DNA from 3 places in the Limnohabitans sp. Hippo4 genome. Region 3 is predicted to be linked to each of the others. Evidence: riboswitches for the same ligand, from Rfam matches in the RefSeq annotation. Region 3 holds a riboswitch; each other region holds the start of a gene.
The links. Region 3 has a riboswitch for glycine ahead of B9Z46_RS04505 (D-amino acid dehydrogenase). Riboswitches for the same ligand answer to the same signal wherever they lie in the genome.
Positions count from the first base shown of each region.

Region 1: it holds a riboswitch for glycine, as region 3 does, so the genes downstream of both, B9Z46_RS08790 (D-amino acid dehydrogenase) here and B9Z46_RS04505 (D-amino acid dehydrogenase) in region 3, are expected to answer to the same signal.
Region 2: it holds a riboswitch for glycine, as region 3 does, so the genes downstream of both, gcvT (glycine cleavage system aminomethyltransferase GcvT) here and B9Z46_RS04505 (D-amino acid dehydrogenase) in region 3, are expected to answer to the same signal.

Region 1 covers NZ_NESE01000002.1:712,909-716,184, reverse strand. The annotation lists gene B9Z46_RS08800 (benzoate-CoA ligase family protein) at 97-1,662, shown strand; glycine riboswitch at 1,681-1,774, shown strand; glycine riboswitch at 1,785-1,892, shown strand; gene B9Z46_RS08790 (D-amino acid dehydrogenase) at 1,957-3,222, shown strand.
Region 2 covers NZ_NESE01000002.1:340,179-343,454, reverse strand. The annotation lists gene B9Z46_RS07130 (electron transfer flavoprotein-ubiquinone oxidoreductase) at 1-1,119, shown strand, start outside; glycine riboswitch at 1,154-1,256, shown strand; glycine riboswitch at 1,274-1,404, shown strand; gene gcvT (glycine cleavage system aminomethyltransferase GcvT) at 1,419-2,576, shown strand; gene gcvH (glycine cleavage system protein GcvH) at 2,655-3,026, shown strand; gene gcvP (aminomethyl-transferring glycine dehydrogenase) at 3,086-3,276, shown strand, end outside.
Region 3 covers NZ_NESE01000001.1:954,014-957,289, forward strand. The annotation lists gene B9Z46_RS04500 (M20 aminoacylase family protein) at 1-1,113, shown strand, start outside; glycine riboswitch at 1,124-1,211, shown strand; gene B9Z46_RS04505 (D-amino acid dehydrogenase) at 1,370-2,647, shown strand; gene B9Z46_RS04510 (hypothetical protein) at 2,581-2,985, opposite strand; gene B9Z46_RS04515 (SMP-30/gluconolactonase/LRE family protein) at 2,991-3,276, opposite strand, start outside.

The sequences.
Region 1 (3,276 bases), on a different contig from region 3:
ACACAAAACATGCACTTTAATGCATACTACATGAAATGCACAATAGTTCATATCAAAATTTTTGAAATACCGAAAATAAGAGATAGAGAGACAAAAATGACCCCAAACGCAAGCGCTCCCAACACAGAATTTAATTTTGCACAACACATCGTCGCTATCAATTCAGCGCGAGCAGACAAGACAGCACTGATTGACGACTTTGGATCAATCAGCTACGGCCAAATGGCAGACCAAATTCGATGCTTTGCAGGCGGCCTTCAGGCTATGGGCCTTAAACGTGAAGAGCGTTTGCTTTTGCTGATGCAAGACAGCATCGACTGGGTTGTGGCTTTTCTGGGCTCACTTTATGCAGGGGTGGTACCCGTCGCAGTCAACACCTTACTAACTGCTGAAGACTACGCCTTTATGCTGAGCAACAGCCGCGCACAAGCAGCATTGGTGTCAGGCGCTTTGTTACCAACCTTGCAAGATGCAATGCATTTGCAACAAAACGAAGTGCGGCAGGTGGTGGTCTCTCGCCCCACCTCCAGTTTGACAAACTACCAAGTCGACATGGCTGACTTTGTAGCCCAGAATAAGCCCGTATTGCCTGCATCGACTTTGGCCGATGAGCCTGCGTTTTGGCTCTATTCATCTGGCTCAACCGGCAAACCCAAAGGAACGGTGCACAGCCAAGGCAACCTTTACTGGACCGCAGAGTTGTATGGCAAAGGGGTACTGAATTTACAAGAGACTGATACGGTGTTCTCTGCTGCCAAATTGTTTTTTGCCTATGGATTGGGCAACGGTCTTACTTTCCCATTGAGTGTTGGCGCCAGTGTGGTGCTGATGGCCGAACGTCCTACCCCACAGGCCACATTCAAGCGCTTGGTGAGTCACCAACCAACCGTGTTTTACGGCGCGCCAACAGGATATGGCGGAATGCTGGCAAGCCCAGAGTTGCCTTCAAAAGACGCGGTGAATTTGCGTCTGTGTTCCTCGGCTGGTGAAGCACTACCACGTGAAATCGGTGAGCGTTGGACAAGTCATTTCGGCTGCGAGATCATTGATGGCATCGGTTCAACCGAAATGCTGCATGTGTTTCTGTCCAATCGACCTGGCGATGTCCGTTACGGCACTACAGGCAAAGCAGTACCTGGTTATGAAGTACAACTTCGCAATGAAGATGGCAGCGTCGTGACCGGTCACAACGAGATTGGAGATCTTTACATCAAAGGTCCTAGCAGTGCATTGATGTACTGGAACAACCGCGAAAAGTCTCGCGACACTTTCCAAGGCGTATGGACCAAAAGTGGCGACAAATACAGCCGTGATGTGGATGGCTACTACACTTACGCTGGACGCAACGATGACATGCTGAAGGTCAGCGGCATCTATGTCTCGCCTTTCGAAGTGGAAGCCACATTGGTACAGCATCCTGCAATTTTGGAGGTCGCAGTTATCGGAAAAGAAGATACAGACGGACTCACAAAAACAAAAGCTTTTATTGTGCTGAAAGAAGGACAAAACCTAAATGAAGTAGAGGTGAAAGCATTTGTGAAAGAGCGCCTTGCGCCCTACAAATACCCACGCTTTATCGAATTTGTAGCAGAGTTACCCAAGACTGCGACAGGAAAGATTCAGCGATTTCGACTGCGAGATCAGGAGCAACAAGGCACCTGAAGATCAAGTCAGATCACATTTCCCAAATCGGGAGAGACTCTGCGCATTCTTGCAGAGCGCCGAAGGAGCAACCACCCCGGAAACTCTCAGGCAAAAGGACCGATTTGGATAGACACATTTGTGTCAAATACTCTGAAGAGTGATTGAGATTCGTCATCTCGGTCCACCGCAGGAGCAAACTGAACTTTAACGTTCGGTGAATCTCTCAGGTTTCAAACAGAGGGGGTCATGCAGCACACATTCGGTGTGCCGTGTGTCAACCTGTTTGAGACGGTTAAACAAGGGAGAGTCTCCATGAAAAAGCACATGGTTGTTATTGGCGGTGGTATCACGGGCGTCACATCTGCGTATACCTTGATTCAGCAAGGTTTTGATGTCACCCTCATCGAAAAAAATCGATATCCAGGCATGGAAACATCCTATGCCAATGGGGGGCAACTCTCAGCTTCAAACGCTGAAGTTTGGACGCACCCCTCCACCATCATCAAGGGCCTCAAGTGGATGCTCAAAAGCGACGCGCCTCTGCTCATGAATCCTACGCCCACATGGCACAAGCTAAGTTGGATGGCCGAATTCATGACCGCCATGACAAAGTACAAGGACAACACCATTGCCACAGCCAAGCTCGCCATTGAATCTCGTGAGCACCACTTCGCATGGGCCAAGGCCGAAGGCATTGAGTTCGATCACAAACGCGAAGGCATTCTGCATTTTTACCGAGATAAGAAAGGCTTTGACCACGCCGGACAAGTTTCTAAGTTGCTTGCGCAGGGGGGCCTGCCCCGTCGCGCAGTGACCCCTGAGGAGATCAAGGTCATCGAGCCCACGCTGCAAGGCAATTACTACGGTGGTTACTTCACCGAAAGTGATTCGACAGGAGACATTCACAAATTCACCTATGGTCTGGCCAAAGCATGCGAGCGTCTAGGCGTGAAAATCCTCAACGAACATGAGGTACTGAGTGTGGCTGCAAATGGTCAAAGTGCATTTGTACAAGTTAAACACGCTGGAGAGACCGACTCACTGACTTTTGATGGCATCGTCATCTGTGCAGGTGTGCATGGCCGCAGACTGGCTGCGCAATTGGGTGATCGACTGAACATTTACCCAGTCAAGGGTTACTCGATCACGGTGAATTTGCCAGATGGCGCCAGTCAGGCTGCAGCACCTCAGGTCAGTCTTCTCGATGACGAGACCAAATTGGTCACCAGCCGTTTAGGCGTTGACCGTTTCCGCGTGGCAGGTACCGCAGAGTTCAACGGCATCAATTTGGACATCCGTGCAGACCGCATTCAACCCTTAATTCAATGGGTCAACCAGTGCTTCCCTGGAATCGATACTCGCAAGGTCATTCCCTGGGCAGGGTTGCGTCCCATGATGCCTAACATGCTGCCTCGCGTGGGCGTAGGCAAAAAAGCCAATGTGTTTTACAACACAGGACATGGCCACCTTGGTTGGACACTGAGCGCAATCACAGCACATCAACTTGCAGGTCATGTCATGGCTTGGTCACAAGAGCAAAGCGGGATTTCAGAACTGGCCCTCGCTCATCAGGAATGATTTTCAAATTTCAAATTCATCCATTTTTAAATAATTTATCCGCAAAGCAGTAAA
Region 2 (3,276 bases), on a different contig from region 3:
TTTGCTGAAGGCGCGCGGGGCCATTTGGGCAAGCAGGTCATTGCCAAGTTCAAATTGGACGACGGCAAAGATCCGCAAAGCTACGGCATCGGCATCAAAGAGTTATGGGAAATCGACCCTGCACGTCACAAAGCTGGCTTGGCCTTGCACAGCGCTGGCTGGCCCTTAGACGAAAACACCTACGGCGGCTCTTTCCTGTACCATATGGAAGACAACAAAGTGGTGGTGGGTTTTGTGGTGGGCTTGGATTACACCAACCCTTGGCTCAGCCCCTTTGAAGAATTCCAACGCTTCAAAACACACCCCAACATTCGCTGGTACTTTGAAGGCGACGAGGCCAAAGGCATTGCGCCAGCTAAACGCATTTCTTATGGTGCGCGTGCCATTACAGCAGGTGGCCTTTTGTCCTTGCCTAAAACTGTGTTCCCAGGTGGCGCCTTGGTAGGTTGCGATGCGGGGTATCTCAATGCCAGCCGCATCAAAGGAAGCCACGCAGCCATCAAGACTGGCATGTTGGCAGCCGAAGCGGCCTATGACGCATTGCAAGCTGGACGCGCGCATGACGAACTCAGCGCGTACCCAGAAGCTTTCGAGAACAGCTGGTTGCACACCGAGTTGAATAAGGCCCGCAACTTCAAGCAGTGGTTCAAAAAAGGCCGCACAGTGGGCACGCTCATGACCGGTGTGGAGCAATTTGTGTTGCGCGGCCATGTGCCATGGACAATTCGCCGTGCAGCGGCCGATCACACTTACCTCAAGCCTGCGGCTGATTGCCAACCCATTCAGTATCCCAAGCCCGATGGCAAGCTCACATTTGATCGATTGTCCAGTGTGTTCATCAGCAACACCAACCACGAAGAGAATCAACCGGCGCACCTTACCTTGAAGGACGCCAGCGTGCCGGTGGGCATCAACTTGGCCAAATTTGCAGGCCCCGAGGCGCGCTATTGCCCTGCTGGCGTTTACGAATACGTCAAGAACGAAGACCAATCCGATCGTCTGCAAATCAATGCGCAAAATTGCGTGCATTGCAAAACCTGCGACATCAAAGATCCAACACAAAACATCGTCTGGGTCACACCAGAAGGCGGTGGTGGACCTAACTACTCTGGCATGTAAAAAGTGCTGGCAGGTTCAAAAGACCTGTTTATAATTTGAGCCGTCAGGAGAGTGCAGGCTTGTAAAAGACTGCCACCGAAGGCGCAGGAAATCTTTAGATTTCTGAACGCTCAGGTACCCAGGACTGACAAACGTTGTTAACTTTGTTTATCAACGCATCCTCACTGGAGAGAGAGGGCGGACCATCCGGTCGAACCCTCCACCGAAGGCGCAACCCGCAGTGAGTCTTTCCCCCGAAAGACACAACCGGCGAATCGCTCAGGTAAAGCGGACAGCGAGGGCAATCCATGATTTCGGTCATGGTTTTACTTTGCCCTTGGAGAATTCAATTGTCCGCTGACACCGCTTTGCTCAACACCCCCCTCAATGCTTTGCACATAGAGCTTGGCGCACGCATGGTGCCCTTTGCCGGTTACAGCATGCCCGTTCAATACCCCATGGGTTTGATGGCCGAGCACCATCACACACGCGCCGAAGCAGGTTTGTTTGATGTGTCGCACATGGGCCAATTGCGTTTGGTGGGTCCCGATGCCGCGGCAGCCTTTGAATCTTTGATGCCAGTCGATGTGATCGATTTGCCTGTGGGCAAACAGCGCTATGGTTTGCTGCTCACCGACGAAGGCACCATCATTGACGACCTGATGTTTGTCAACCGCGGCACTGATATTTTTGTGATTGTGAACGGTGCTTGCAAAGTCAATGACATCGCACACATTCAAGCGCGCATTGGCTCGCGATGCCAAGTCATTCCCATGCCCGAGCGCGCCCTCTTGGCTTTGCAAGGTCCTAAAGCGGTTGATGCTTTGTCACGCATGGTGCCAGGCGTTGAAAAGTTGGTGTTCATGACTGGCGCAGCGTTTGAATGGCAAGGTGCGGATCTGTTCATCACACGTTCTGGCTATACCGGTGAAGATGGGTTTGAGATTTCTGTGGGCAATACCGAAGTGGATGCATTTGCCCGCGCCTTGTTAGCGCAAGCAGAAGTGAAGCCCATTGGTTTGGGTGCTCGCAATTCCCTGCGCCTCGAAGCGGGATTGTGTTTGTACGGCAACGACATCGACACCACCACTACCCCTATCGAAGCAGGCCTCAATTGGGCCATTCAAAAAGTACGTCGCACAGGTGGCGCACGCGCTGGTGGTTTCCCTGGTGCCACCATCGTGTTGGGCCAATTGGATGGCACGCATCCTCTAACTCGCAAACGTGTCGGTTTGATTGCGAAAGAACGTGTGCCCGTTCGCGAACATGTAGAACTGCAAAGCTTGCAGGGCGTCAAGATCGGTGAAGTGTCCAGTGGTTTGCTCGGCCCCACCACCAATGTGCCTGTCGCCATGGGCTATGTGGACGTTGCAAATGCTGCAATGAGCACGGTTGTGAATGCCATGGTGCGCGGCAAAGCAGTGCCCATGACGGTCAGTGCCATGCCTTTTGTTCCTAATCGTTATTACCGCGGCTAAAGATCGCCCAACAATTGTGATCTGACCCCGATAATTAATGTTGATCTGACCCCAATTAAATTATTCAAGGAGAGAAAAATGAGTTTGAAGTACACCGAAGAGCACGAGTGGATCAAGGTTGAAGGCGATGTGGCCACTGTGGGCATTACGCACCATGCGCAAGACGCTTTGGGTGATGTGGTGTTTGTGGAGTTGCCTGAAGTGGGCAGCAGCTTTGAACAAAAAGCTGTGGCTGGCGTGGTCGAGTCTGTGAAGGCTGCAGCCGATGTTTACATGCCCATTAGCGGTGAAATTACCGAAGTGAACGAAGCCCTGCGTGACGACCCCTCTTTGGCCAACACCGACCCCCTGGGTGCCGGTTGGTTCTTCAAAGTGAAGTTGTCGGATGCATCGCAAGTGAATGCTTTGTTGGACGAAACAGCGTACACAGCGTTTGCTGCATCCAACTGAAATCAGAATTGAAATTTTGTTGCTTGTTTTGATCGAACTTTGCGTTTGAAAGCCCCACCATGTTGATGTCATCTGCCACCCCTTTAAGCCAACTCGAAAACAACAGTGAATTCATTGCACGCCACATTGGCATCAGTGAAGCAGATGAGCATCACATGTTGTCCGTCATTGGTGTGGCATCTAGGCGTGCTTTGATTGAAAGCATCGTGCCAGCTTCGATTGCGCGCAGCCAAGCCATGAAGTTGCCTGC
Region 3 (3,276 bases):
ATTCACCGCCACCCCGAGTTGGCGTTTGAAGAACATCGCACCGCTGAGTTGGTGGCGTCCAAGCTTGAATCTTGGGGCTACCAAGTTCACCGCGGTTTGGGGGGCACCGGCGTGGTAGGCACACTCAAACGCGGCACCAGCACACGCAGCTTGGGCCTGCGTGCCGACATGGATGCCCTGCCCATTCAAGAGGCCAGTGGCGCCGAATGGTCGAGCACCAAGCCCGGACTGATGCATGCCTGCGGCCATGATGGCCACACCGCCATGCTGCTAGCCGCCGCCCACGAGTTGGCATTAAACAGCGCGTTTGATGGCGTGTTGCACCTCATCTTTCAACCGGCCGAAGAAGGCGGTGGCGGCGCGCTGCGCATGATGCAAGACGGTCTGTTTGACTTGTTCCCTTGCGATGCCATCTTTGCCATGCACAACATGCCTGGCGTGCCTGTGGGCAAATTTGTGTTTCGCAGTGGCAGTGCCATGGCGTCTAGTGACTACGTCACCATTCGCGTGAATGGTACAGGCGGACATGGCGGTATGCCGCATCGCGCAGCAGACTCTTTGGTGGCTGCAGCGTCTATCGTCATGGCTTTGCAAACTGTGGTGTCTCGCAATGTCGATCCACTGCACACCGCTGTGGTGACGGTGGGCTCCATTCAAGCGGGCAAGGCCAACAATGTGATCCCTGCATTGGCCACACTTGAATTGAGTGTGCGCGCTTTGGACCCTGGTGTTCGCAAATTGCTCGAGCAACGCATCAAAGCCATTGCCACATCGCAAGCCGAGAGCTTTGGCTGCAAGGCCGAAGTCGACTGGAAAGAAGGCTATTGCGTGTTGGTGAATTCAGAAAACGAAACCAATTTTGCAAGGCAAGTGGCTTTGGATTTGGTCGGCGCTGAGCGCGTTGTTTTAAATGGTCCGCCTTTAACTGGCAGCGAAGATTTTGCCTTCATGCTGGAAAAAATTCCTGGCAGTTATTTGCTCATTGGCAACGGTGATGGCGACTCCGCGGGCGCGTGCATGGTGCACAACCCGGGTTACGACTTCAACGATGACAACATTGCAACAGGTTCTGACTATTGGATTCACTTGACGAGGGAATTCCTCAAGGTGTAAATTGATCTCATCAGTGGCATCGGGAGAGATTGCTTAAAAGCAACGCCGAAGGAGCAACCGCCCCGGAAACTCTCAGGCAAAAGGACCGATGTCATATTTCATTCTGAAGAGTGGTTTGCGTTTTCGTCCGCAAACCCACCGCAGGAGCAAGCAACACCCCAGCGTGTTGTGAATCTCTCAGGTCCAAAACAGAAGGGGCGCCACTGGCACAGTTGTGTCATGGCTCAACCCTTCGACGTTTTGAAAGATCTGAATCATGAAAACTATTGCCATTGTGGGCGGCGGCATCACCGGCGTCACCACTGCTTATGCACTGGCCAAGCGCGGCTTCTCTGTCACCTTGTTTGAGCGTCACCGCTATGCCGCCATGGAGACGTCGTTTGCCAATGGCGGACAGTTGTCTGCCTCGAATGCAGAAGTTTGGACACACCCCTCCACAATCATCAAGGGCTTGAAATGGATGCTCAAAAGTGATGCGCCGCTGCTGGTCAATCCCAAACCCAGCTGGCACAAAATTTCTTGGTTTGCAGAGTTCATGGCTTCCATGGCGGCTTACGAAAAGAACACCATTGAAACAGCCAAACTGGCTGTGGCAGCACGACAACATTTGTTTGCTTGGGCTGAAGCTGAAAACATTGATTTCGATTTGAAAAAGCAAGGCATCTTGCACATTTACCGCGACAAAAAGGGCTTTGACCACGCAGGCAAAGTTTCTGAAATGTTGGCCAAGGGTGGCTTGCCACGCCATGCGGTGACCCCCGAAGAAATGAAAGCCATCGAACCCACTTTGGCTGGCAAATACTACGGCGGCTATTTCACAGAAAGTGACGCCACGGGAGACATCCACAAGTTCACCAACGGTTTAGCCATGGCTGCAAAGCATTTAGGCGTTCGCACTTTGTATGACCAAGACGTCACCAACATTCAAAGCGACAACAGCCAAGTCAAGATCACGGTGGCCCACTCTGATGCGCCTACCAGCATTCATACGTTTGACAGCGTGGTGGTGTGCGCAGGCGTTGCCAGCAAACAATTTGCTTCACAACTGGGTGACCGCGTCAACATCTACCCTGTCAAAGGCTATTCCATCACGGTCAATTTGAACGACGCTGAAAGCCAAGCAGGCGCACCGCAGGTCAGCTTGCTGGACGACGAGACCAAGTTGGTCACCAGCCGTTTAGGCGACGACCGATTCCGTGTGGCAGGCACTGCAGAATTTAACGGCTACAACCGTGACATCCGCGCTGACCGCATCAAGCCATTGGTCGATTGGGTCAATCAATGCTTCCCCAAAATCAACACCCGCTCCGTGGTTCCATGGGCTGGCTTGCGTCCCATGATGCCCAACATGATGCCCCGCGTGGGTCGTGGCAAAGCTGCCAATGTGTTTTACAACACAGGTCACGGTCACTTAGGTTGGACATTGTCTGCCGTGACGGCAGACATGGTGGCGGAAGTAGTGGCGGCTCAGGCTTCTGCTGAGCGTGCCACGATCATTTCAGGATCGACCAACCTGGCACGTGTGTCCACGTAATAACCGCCGTATTCGGTGTACTTCAAGACAGCACATTGGCATGTGATGCACTTGAAGACGTCGCAGCGGTTGTAGGGAAAGTAGTCCACTGCAATGGGCGCGTTCGGTGAGTCATAGCGCGTACCGTTGGGGTGGAATTCTTCGAAGGTCAATTCCACTTGGCCTTCGGCTAGTTCTTGCCTGAGGGTGCCTGCAGCTTGCATTTGGGCAGCAGGCCAGCGCGCGTCGGGCACGCTTTCCCAGCCTTTGCAGATTTTCAGGGCGCAATTGCAGTGATGCGGGGGGTGAACGGCCAGCGCTTTGAGCTGTTCTGGGGTAAGGAGTTGTTCATTTGACATGCCCCCTATTTTGCGCGATGCAGCAGACAACCGGCCACGGACATGTCGGCCATCAATATGTTGCCATTGCTTGAGTCTGTGCAATACAAGGTTTTCCGGTCTTTGCCACCAAATGCCATGTTGGTGAGAGACGCGCCTTTGGGTCCTGTCAGAATTTCTTCGGGTTCCGCCCAATGTGACAGCACCCACACATAAGCCAGTCCAGGATTGGCCACCAGCAGTCGGCCACTTTCATCCATGGCCAAACCGTCAGGACCACTCGGTCCATAGGATGTGAAAAACTGCCCCACT